2 regions of the Aquisalimonas asiatica genome follow, and region 1 is predicted to be linked to the other one. Evidence: predicted binding sites of a transcription regulator. Region 1 holds the regulator's gene; the other holds the start of a gene.

The links. Region 1 encodes FNR, which switches genes on or off when oxygen is low (the NO sensors DNR and NnrR bind a similar motif). Its sites were predicted from a motif close to TTGATNTANATCAA; they were not measured.
Region 2: hmpA (NO-inducible flavohemoprotein) is a predicted target of FNR. The motif match lies at 2,317-2,330, and genes of this name have one in related genera.

Annotation. Positions count from the first base shown of each region.
Region 1 covers NZ_FOEG01000001.1:166,919-171,327, forward strand. Annotated here, with positions in the region: gene BMZ02_RS00840 (U32 family peptidase) at 1-672, opposite strand, end outside; gene ubiU (ubiquinone anaerobic biosynthesis protein UbiU) at 684-1,682, opposite strand; gene fnr (fumarate/nitrate reduction transcriptional regulator Fnr) at 1,752-2,528, opposite strand; gene BMZ02_RS00855 (Crp/Fnr family transcriptional regulator) at 2,677-3,357, opposite strand; gene mobB (molybdopterin-guanine dinucleotide biosynthesis protein B) at 3,354-3,911, opposite strand; gene BMZ02_RS00865 (carboxymuconolactone decarboxylase family protein) at 4,030-4,386, shown strand; gene BMZ02_RS00870 (SirB2 family protein) at 4,395-4,409, opposite strand, start outside.
Region 2 covers NZ_FOEG01000003.1:289,174-293,582, reverse strand. Annotated here, with positions in the region: gene BMZ02_RS09205 (cation diffusion facilitator family transporter) at 1-373, opposite strand, end outside; gene BMZ02_RS09200 (class I SAM-dependent methyltransferase) at 486-1,100, shown strand; gene BMZ02_RS09195 (cytochrome P450) at 1,110-2,258, opposite strand; gene hmpA (NO-inducible flavohemoprotein) at 2,489-3,664, shown strand; gene BMZ02_RS09185 (class I SAM-dependent methyltransferase) at 3,703-4,305, shown strand; gene BMZ02_RS18990 (hypothetical protein) at 4,286-4,409, opposite strand, start outside.

The sequences.
Region 1 (4,409 bases):
GGTCTGAATGCCGTTGATGGTCAGGAACCGTTCCCCCTCCCGGGTGTTCACGGCGCGGCCGTCCGGGTCGTCGATACAGCGCAGGCCGCATTGATCCTTGGGCAGATCGTGGTGGCGTGCGGTGAAGCAGCGGGCGGACCAGGCCAGGGGCAGGCGTCCGTGAGCGAACACCTCGGTCTCCGGGCGCCGCGGCCCGGCGGCGTCCAGCAGGGCGCGCAGCGTTGTGCCATCCAGTTCCAGTGGCATCACCCAGCGCGTCATGCCGAGGTCGCGCAGCGTGAGCAGCGCCTGGCTGTTGTAGATGTTCAGAAAGGGCCCGCCCGTGAACGGCAGCCCCTGCTCCCGGAGAACCTGAACCGCCGCCATGTCGTTGGCTTCCACCAGGAACTCGCCGTTCCGACACATGCGGCGCACCATGCCCATCTCCGAGCGGGCCTCGATGAGGGTGAGGGTGGACAGCACCACCTCCTTGCCGGCGGCAGCCAGCTCCCGTCCCAGGGCGATCCAGTCCTCGGGGCGCAGCTCCCGGCGCTTGGCACAGACCGTCTCGCCGAGATAGACGCAGTCCGCGGCGCTCGCGCCGATACGCTCGTAGAACGCCAGGGTGTGTGCCCGTGGCCAGAAGTACTGGCAGGGGCCGATCGCGATACGCGGTTTCGTGGTGCCGGTCATGGTGGGCTTCCTCATTGCCAGGAGCGGCTGTAGGCGCCAAGTGTGGTCTGGCTCCCCTCGGAGAGCGCGGACAGCCGCGCCTGCTCCCCGGGCTCCGGCGTGTAGGCGTCGGGGGCGGCCAGGCAGCGGTCGATGGCCTGGCGCCAGACGGCCACCACCTGCCGGATGTAGCCCGGGCTGCGCTGCCGCCCCTCCAGCTTGATGGCGGTGATCCCGGCACGGTGGAGCGCCGGAAGCAGGTCCAGGGTGTTCAAACTGGTGGGGGGCTCCAGGGTGTGGTCGGTGCGGTCCGCCACGGTGAAGCGCCCCTTGCACAGGGTGGGGTATCCCGCTTTCTCGCCGGCTTTGAAGCGGTCGATGAGCACACCGTTGAGGCGCGAGCTCAGTGTGCCGTCCGCGGTTTCGTCCCAGCGCACGTGGCCGGCGGGGGAGCAGGCACCGGCGGTGTTGGGCGACTCCCCGGTGGCGTAGGAGGAGAGCAGGCAGCGCCCCTCGGCCATGATGCACAGGGAACCGAAGCCGAAGACCTCAAGCTCCACCGGGGCATCGGCGGCGATCTGCTGGACCTGGGCGAGGGAGAGCACCCGTGGCAGGACGGCGCGGCGGATGCCGAAGCACTCGTGATAGAAACGCAGTGCCTCGACGCTGGTCGCCGACCCCTGCACCGACAGGTGCCGTGGCAGGTTGGGGTGGGTTCGCGCGGCGTAATCCAGCAGGCCGATATCGGCCAGGATGATGCCGTCGACCCCCAGGGCGGCCGCCTGATCCACCGCCGAACGCCAGCGCTCCCAGCCACCCGGCTGCGCGTAGGTGTTCACCGCCAGCAGCACCCGTACGCCGCGTTTGTGCGCCTCGCTGATGCCCTGGGCAAGCTGGTCCGGTGAGAAATTGAGCCCCGGAAAGTGGCGCGCGTTGGTGGCGTCACTCAGCCCCGTGTAGATGGTGTCGGCACCGTTGTCGATGGCGGTGCGCAGGGCGGTTGTGTTCCCTGCCGGGCAGACCAGTTCCATAGTGCGCTCCCGTCCGAGGTGACCCCGGGGAGCTTGCCATCCTGGTGGGACGAACCGCCTTGATCCGGATCAAGAGTGCTTGGTCAGCCCGGCATTCTTCTCCATGGCGCTGGCGCCGCCGCCGGTGACCGCCTTGAGGGCGTCGAAGTCGATCAGCGAGATCTCGCGGCCATCGGCGGTAATCCAGCCGTTGTCCACGAAACGCCGAAACAGCCTGCTGGTGGTCTCCGGGGCCAGCCCGAGGTAGTTGCTCAGTTCGTGGCGGGACATGGGCAGGCGGAAGCGGATGGACGACAGCCCGCGCCGGGCGAAACGGTCCGACAGGCTGGTGAGCAGGATCGCCAGGCGCTGTTCGGCGGTACGTCGTGCCAGGGCGTGAAGCATCTCCTGCTCGTTGAAGATCTCCTTGCTCATGATCCGCAGCAACTGCCGGTTGAGGCCGGGGATGTCCGCGGAGAGGGTCTCAAGCTCCTCGAACGGGATCTCGCAGATGCTGGTGGTCTCCAGCGCCGAAGCCGTGGAGGGGTGTTCGCCGAAGCTGATGGCGTCCAGCCCCAGCAGCTCGCCGGGCAGGTGAAAGGCGGTGATCTGCTCTTCGCCGTCCTCGGAGATGGTCATGCTCTTGAGGGCGCCGGTGCGCACCGCGTAGATGGCGCCGAACGGCCGGCCCGAGCGGTAGAGGACGTCACCCCGGGCGAGAGGCTTGCGGCGCTCGACGATGCCGTCGAGGGCGTCCACGTCCTCGGTTTCCAGCGCCACGGGCAGGCACAGGTCACTCAGGCTGCAGGTGCGGCACGCTTCCCGGATCTGGCGAATGTTGGGGCGGTTCATGGTTTGTTCAGCCATCAGGACTCCTCCCACATCCTTGCAGTGTCCTGTTCTTGTCCCGGTCGAAGAATAGGGGGTCTGATCTCGCGTCGTAAACACCAGTGTAACCGTTCTGCATGGTTCCACATACGATTCGGTCTACGAGGTGCCTTGTTTCACGCTGTGGTCACGATAACGCGCGAAGGCCGTCCGGGTCATGTACGACCACTTCCCGGTGTCGCACCTCGAGCACCCCGCGGGCGTTCAGCTCGTGGAGAATGCGTGAGAGCGTCTCCGGGCTCATGGACAGGCGTGATGCGATGACGTGCTTCGGGGCGGGGAGTTGAACGGGGTCGCCGGGTTGCAGGCTGGCGCTGGCCTGGGTCAGCAGATAGCGGGCGACCCGGGGGCGGGACTGTTGCAGCGTCAGCTGGTCGATATCCTCGAGCCGGCTGTGCAGTCGCATGCTCAGATCGGCCAGCAGGGCCATGCAGGCATCGCTGTCGTTCCGGAGCAGCGTGCGGTAGTCGTCGCTGGGGATGCTCAGGACCTCGGCCGGCTCAAGAATCTGGGCGGTGACCGGATAGTTGCGGGCGTCCATGAACATCACCGCTTCGGCGAATGTCTCGCCGGGGCGTACCAGGTGCACGACCTTCTCCAGCCCCTCGGCGCTGTTGCGCGCGAGCTTGATCAGACCCTGCTCCAGCAGGAAGAAGTGGTGTGCCGGGTCGCCCTGGTGGAAGAGAATGTCACCGCTGTCGTGACGCACCCGGCGGACGCGTTTTGCCAGGCCGTCAAGCACCTCGCCGGGGAGGTGCCGGAAGAGGGGAGTGCTGCCCAGTGCCTGGCGAATGCCGTGGTCCGTCATCGTGCCCCCGCGATCTCCTGCAGGATGAAGCGCGCCACGCCGTCCGGGTCGTTCATGGACAGTCTTGGCAGCGTGGTCTCCAGCGGCTGGTCGTCGGCCGTGGCCACGGCGATGATGGCATCGTCATCATGGAACAGCGGCGGCCGGTCCCGTCCCGTCTCGCGCAGCAGCTCGATCTTGGGGAAACGCTCGTTGCGGAATCCTTCCACCAGCAGCAGGTCGACGCTGTCCTGGTCCAGGCGCGCGATCTCCTCCGCAAGCACCGGGTCCCGTTCCTGCTGCCGCTCCCGCATCAGTGCCCAGCGTTGACCGGAGGTGACGAGCACCTGGTCGGCCCCGGCCTTGCGGAGCTGGTAGCTGTCCTTGCCCGGGTGGTCCACGTCGAAGGCGTGGTGGGCGTGCTTGACCAGCGCCAGCCGCAGCCCGGCCTCGCGGAGACGCGGGATGACGGCCTCGAGAAGCGTGGTTTTTCCGGTGCCACTCCAGGCGGCGAAGCCGACAATGGGCCGGCGGCAGGTCTGCGGCCAGAGTGACTGGTAGGGGTAGCGCGGCATGGTTGCGGTGCTGGTCATGGTGCCCTGGTTGCCTCACACTGTACGGGATTTGACGTGGCCGCCGGACAAGGGGGCATTATACCGTTCCCTGCGGACGCGACTGACGAGGACTGGAATCATGGCAAACGAACTCCCCTCAGGTGCCGGTGATGTCGCCGAAGACTACCCGGAAATCTGGGATGCCTACAGCCGGCTCGGGCGCGCATGCGCAGAGGCCGGCCCGCTGGACGAGCGGGATCGTCGTCTGGTGAAACTGGCCATGGCGATTGCCCTCGGCAGCGAGGGGGCGACCCACTCCCACGTCCGGCGCGCCCTGGACGAAGGCTTCACCGGCGATGAAATCCGCCAGGTCGCGCTGCTCGGCGTGCCCACCCTCGGTTTCCCATCGTCCGTCGCCGCCCTGACCTGGGTGGAGGACATCCTCGAAGAGGAGGACGACGAGGACGATGTGGAAGAGGACGTGGACGACGACTGACCGGCGCCTCAGCCGATCAGTGG
Region 2 (4,409 bases), on a different contig from region 1:
CGCAGGCGGTGGTGGCGATCGCCGCGTAAGTGATCGCGAGCCCCGCCGCCACCTCCCGTCCGCCGGTGGCCAGGGCGATCAGTGAGTCGCCCAGCGCCAGCGCTGAAATACCGAGTATCAGCAGCCCCTTGCCGGCGTTGATGAGCGATTCGAAATAGCCGTAGCCGAACGGAAACGTGCCGCTGTCCGGCATCTCCGCCAGGCGCGCGACCCGCACCGTGGCCAGGGCGATGACGAAGTAGCTGACGTTGAACAGACCATCCAGCATGATGGCCTGGGAGCCGGAGACGAAGGCGATGACCAGCCCCAGCACGCCCAGTGCCAGTGCCATCGCCGCAGACAATCCCAGTGCACCGCGTTCTGTCTTGATCATGGGCGCATGGTACCGGACCGGGGTAACGGAGTAGAGCGTAGGGTAGAGTGTCAGGTCGGCGGGGCCAGCCCCGTCAGTCAAGGTTGATACAGTTGAGTCACGGGAGAGCGTCATCAGAAGCGTCATCTACGACACGCTGATCCTCAGGCTGACCGCGCGGTGGTACGCGGCGGTGCTGGCGCGCCTGCCGGACGATGCCGCGCTGCTGGACGTGGGCATCGGCACGGCGGGCGCGTTGCTGGCGAACGCGGAGCTGGTGCGGGACAAGCGTCTGCACGTGACCGGGATCGATATCGACGGCGACTACATCGCGCGGGCGCAGCGAGCGCTGCAGCGGTCGCGCCTCCAGGACCGGGTCGCGGTGCGGCTGGAGTCCGTCTACGATCACGTCGGTGGCCCGTACGACGCGGTGTACTTCTCCGCGAGCTTCATGCTGCTGCCGGAGCCCGAACGGGCGCTGCGCCACTGCTGCACGCTGCTGAAGCCGTGGGGCCGCGTCTATTTCACCCAGACCATCCAGCAGACGCCCTCCCGCACCATGGAAACCCTGAAGCCGCTGTTGAGACGGATCACCAGTATCGACTTCGGCCGGGTGACCTACGAAGACGCCTTCAAGGCACAGATCCGCGACGCCGGGATGGAGCTGGAGGCGTTCACGACCCTGGCGCGGCACGGCAGCCGGGCGTCGTGCCTGGCCGTGGCCGCACCGCGCGCGCCAGGGGGGTGATGGCCGGGCTCAGCGGAGGTGCACCGGAAGGGTTGCATATCCGCTGCCCGGGTAGCGGGCCAGGTCGGGCAGAGTGTCCGGCCGCAGGCTGATGTCCTCGCTGTGGGCCAGCAGTTCCTCCATCACCACGCGCATCTCCAGCCGGGCGAGCGGCGCGCCGGGGCAGACGTGGATGCCGGCGCCCCAGACCAGGTTCGCGGACTGGTCCCGGTCGATGCGGAACTGCTCCGCGGCCTCGAAGGCGTCGGGGTCACGGTTCGCCGCCACCCAGTTGAGCGTCAGCGTGTCGCCCGCCTCGATGCCACGGCCGTGGAGATCCGTCGCGGCTGTGGCCCGGCGGCGGTTGGTGACCAGCGGGCAGTGGAGGCGCAGCAGCTCTTCGTTCGCGTCCTCGATGCGCTCGGGGTTGTCCCGTAGCAGCGCCTGCAGATCTGTATCGGTGGCCACTCCGTGCACGAGAATGCCCAGTGCCGCCGCGAGTGTGCCGACCTCTCCCATGGTCCAGTTGCGGAGAATGGATGCGATTTCCTCGTCGGTTAACGGCTTGCCATCCACCTGCTCTGCCATGAGCCGGCTGGTGACATCCGGGCCGTGGGAGCCTTCCCGGCGCCGTTCGATCATCGCAAAGACGTACGCCCGGAACGTGTCGGCGATCTCCGCGAGCGCATCACGGTCCTGCGCGCCCGTGGCTTCCAGGTTCCGCTGCGTCCACTGCAGCAACGGTTCATGGAAGGACTCCGGCCACCCCAGGAACGCGCACTGGATCCGGACCGCGAAGGGCTGGGCGAAGGCCTGCATGAAGTCCGCGTCCCGCTGCGCGTGAAGCTGCCCGGCGAGATCGCTGGCAATGGCGCGGCAAGTGGGCTCGAACGCAGCCATGGCGGCCTCGTCGAAGTAGGGCTCGACAATGCGCCGGTAGGCCGTGTGCACGGGCGGGTCCATGCCGTTGGGCACGGACAGGTGCTGTGACACCCGGTTGCTGAACGTCCCGTGTTCATGCAGGACGTGCCGGACGTCGCTGTTGCGGAACAGGGTCCAGCCCATCATTCGGCTGTATGCAACCGGGCACCGTTCACGCATGCTGTCGTAGGCGGCGCGCTGATCGCGCTGGACGGCGTCCGACTCGGGCGACCAGTCGGTGTTCGGGGAGTGGGCCATGGGGACCTCCGAGCTGCAGCATGTCCGTGGAGGCTAGTTGGTGGCCGGCTCGGCGGCCTTGATGAAGATCAACACGGCGGGACGGGACAGGCGCGCGCGTCGCCCGCGTAGGGTGGACCTTCAGGCCCACCAGCGCCGCTATTCCCTTGACATCGATCAAGACGAAACCCGCCACCATAAATGTAGAGTGTGATCTACATGTTTAGTCGCGGAATGAGGCAGGAACGATGTTGACCGACGCGCAAGAGGCGATCATTGAGCAGACGGCGCCGGTGGTTGCCGAGCATCTGGAGGCGATCACGCAGCGGTTCTACCCCCTGATGTTCGAGCGCTACCCCGAGGTCATGGCCTTCTTCAACCAGAAGCACCAGGGCAGCGGCGACCAGCCGCGGGCGCTGGCGCAGGCGGTGCTGGCGTATGTGCAGCTGCGCAAGACGCCGGGCGCGGCCAGCGAGGCACTGTCAACGGCGGTGCACAAGCATGTCTCCCTGGGCATCCAGCCAGAGCAGTACCCGATCGTGGGTGAGTGCCTGCTTGCCGCGGTGGCGCAGGAGCTCGGTGATGCGGTCACACCGGAGGTGGCGGACGCCTGGGGCGCCCTCTACCAGGAGCTCGCCGATCTGCTCATTGCCGCCGAGGCGCAGTACTACAGCGCGTTCGCCAGCCGCACCGGCGGCTGGCGCGGCCTGCGGCGCTTCCGGGTGGCCCGTCGGCGCGAGGAAAGCCAGGTGATCACGTCGTTCGAGCTGGAGCCGGAAGACGGCGGACCCGTGGCGGACTTCGAGCCGGGACAGTACGTCGGCATGCGGCTGGTCATCGACGGCGAGCCGGTCTACCGCCATTTCAGCCTGTCCGCGCCCCCGAACGGCCGCAGCTACCGGGTCTCCATCAAGCGCGAACCGGATGGCTACGTCAGCCGCCACTGGCACGAATCCATGGATGTGGGCGACACCCTGGACCTGCTGCCCCCGGCCGGCGAGCTGACGCTGGTCCCCGGCGATGATCCGGTGGTGCTGGTCAGTGGCGGGGTGGGGCAGACGCCCCTGCTGCCCATCGCACACCACGCCCTGGAGCACGGGCGTGAGGTGGTCTATATCCACGCGGCCCTGAGCCCCGACCACCATGCGCTGGCCGACGACGTGCGGGCCCTGTGCGCCAGACACCCCGACCGCATACGCGCGGTTACCGTCTACGAGCAGGCGGGCAGCGATGCCGGCGCGGATCACATCGGGCGCGTGGATCGCTCACTGCTGGCCCGGTACGCACCCGCGTCCGAGGCCCAGTACTATTTCGTGGGCCCCGGTGGCTTCATGACCGCCGTGGACGAGGGGCTGGCCGCCCTGGGGGTGCCCGCGGAGCGCCGCCATTACGAGCGGTTCGGGCCGTCGCGTCCGCTGGCGGGCTGAGGCCGGTGGCGCATACACCAGAGGACAGGGGGGCCGGCGTGTCGACGCGCTACCGCCGGATCGCGCCGCTGTACGATCTGGTGGATCTGCCGTTCGAGTGGCTGCGGTACCGCCGCCTGCGCAGGGAGTTGTGCACCGGACTGTGCGGCCACGTGCTGGAAGCGGGTGTCGGTACCGGGCAGAACCTCGCCTTCTACCCGCAGGGTTGTACCGTCACGGCAGTGGACCTCAGTCCGGCCATGCTGGTGCGGGCGGAGCAGCGTGCCCGCCGCGCACCGGTACCGGTGGAGCTGGTGGCCGGGGATCTCGGCGACACCGGGTTCGCCGGCGACGCCTTCGACGCCGTCGTCGGCAGCTTCGTGCTGCTGGTGATGCCCCCGGAGCAGCGTGTCCGCGTGCTCCGGGAAATGGCCCGCGTCTGCCGCCCGGATGGCGAGATCCGCCTGCTGGAGTACACCGGCTCCCGACGGCCCTGGCGGCGGGCGCTGACCCGCCTCTGGCAGCCCTGGGCCAGGTGGGCGTTCGGCGCCGACCTGACCATGGACCTCGATCCGATTCTCGCGTGTGCGCCACTGACCGTGCTCAGCGATCGCTATCTGGTGAGCGACACGATCCGCCTGGTCACGCTGCGGCCACGCTGACCGCTGGCGGGCCCACGGCCGTCGCGCCCGTCAGTGCTCGACCACCATCTCGAATCCGCCGTACCAGTTGCAGGGCCTCGTTCAGGTCCGTGGCCTCCAGCAGG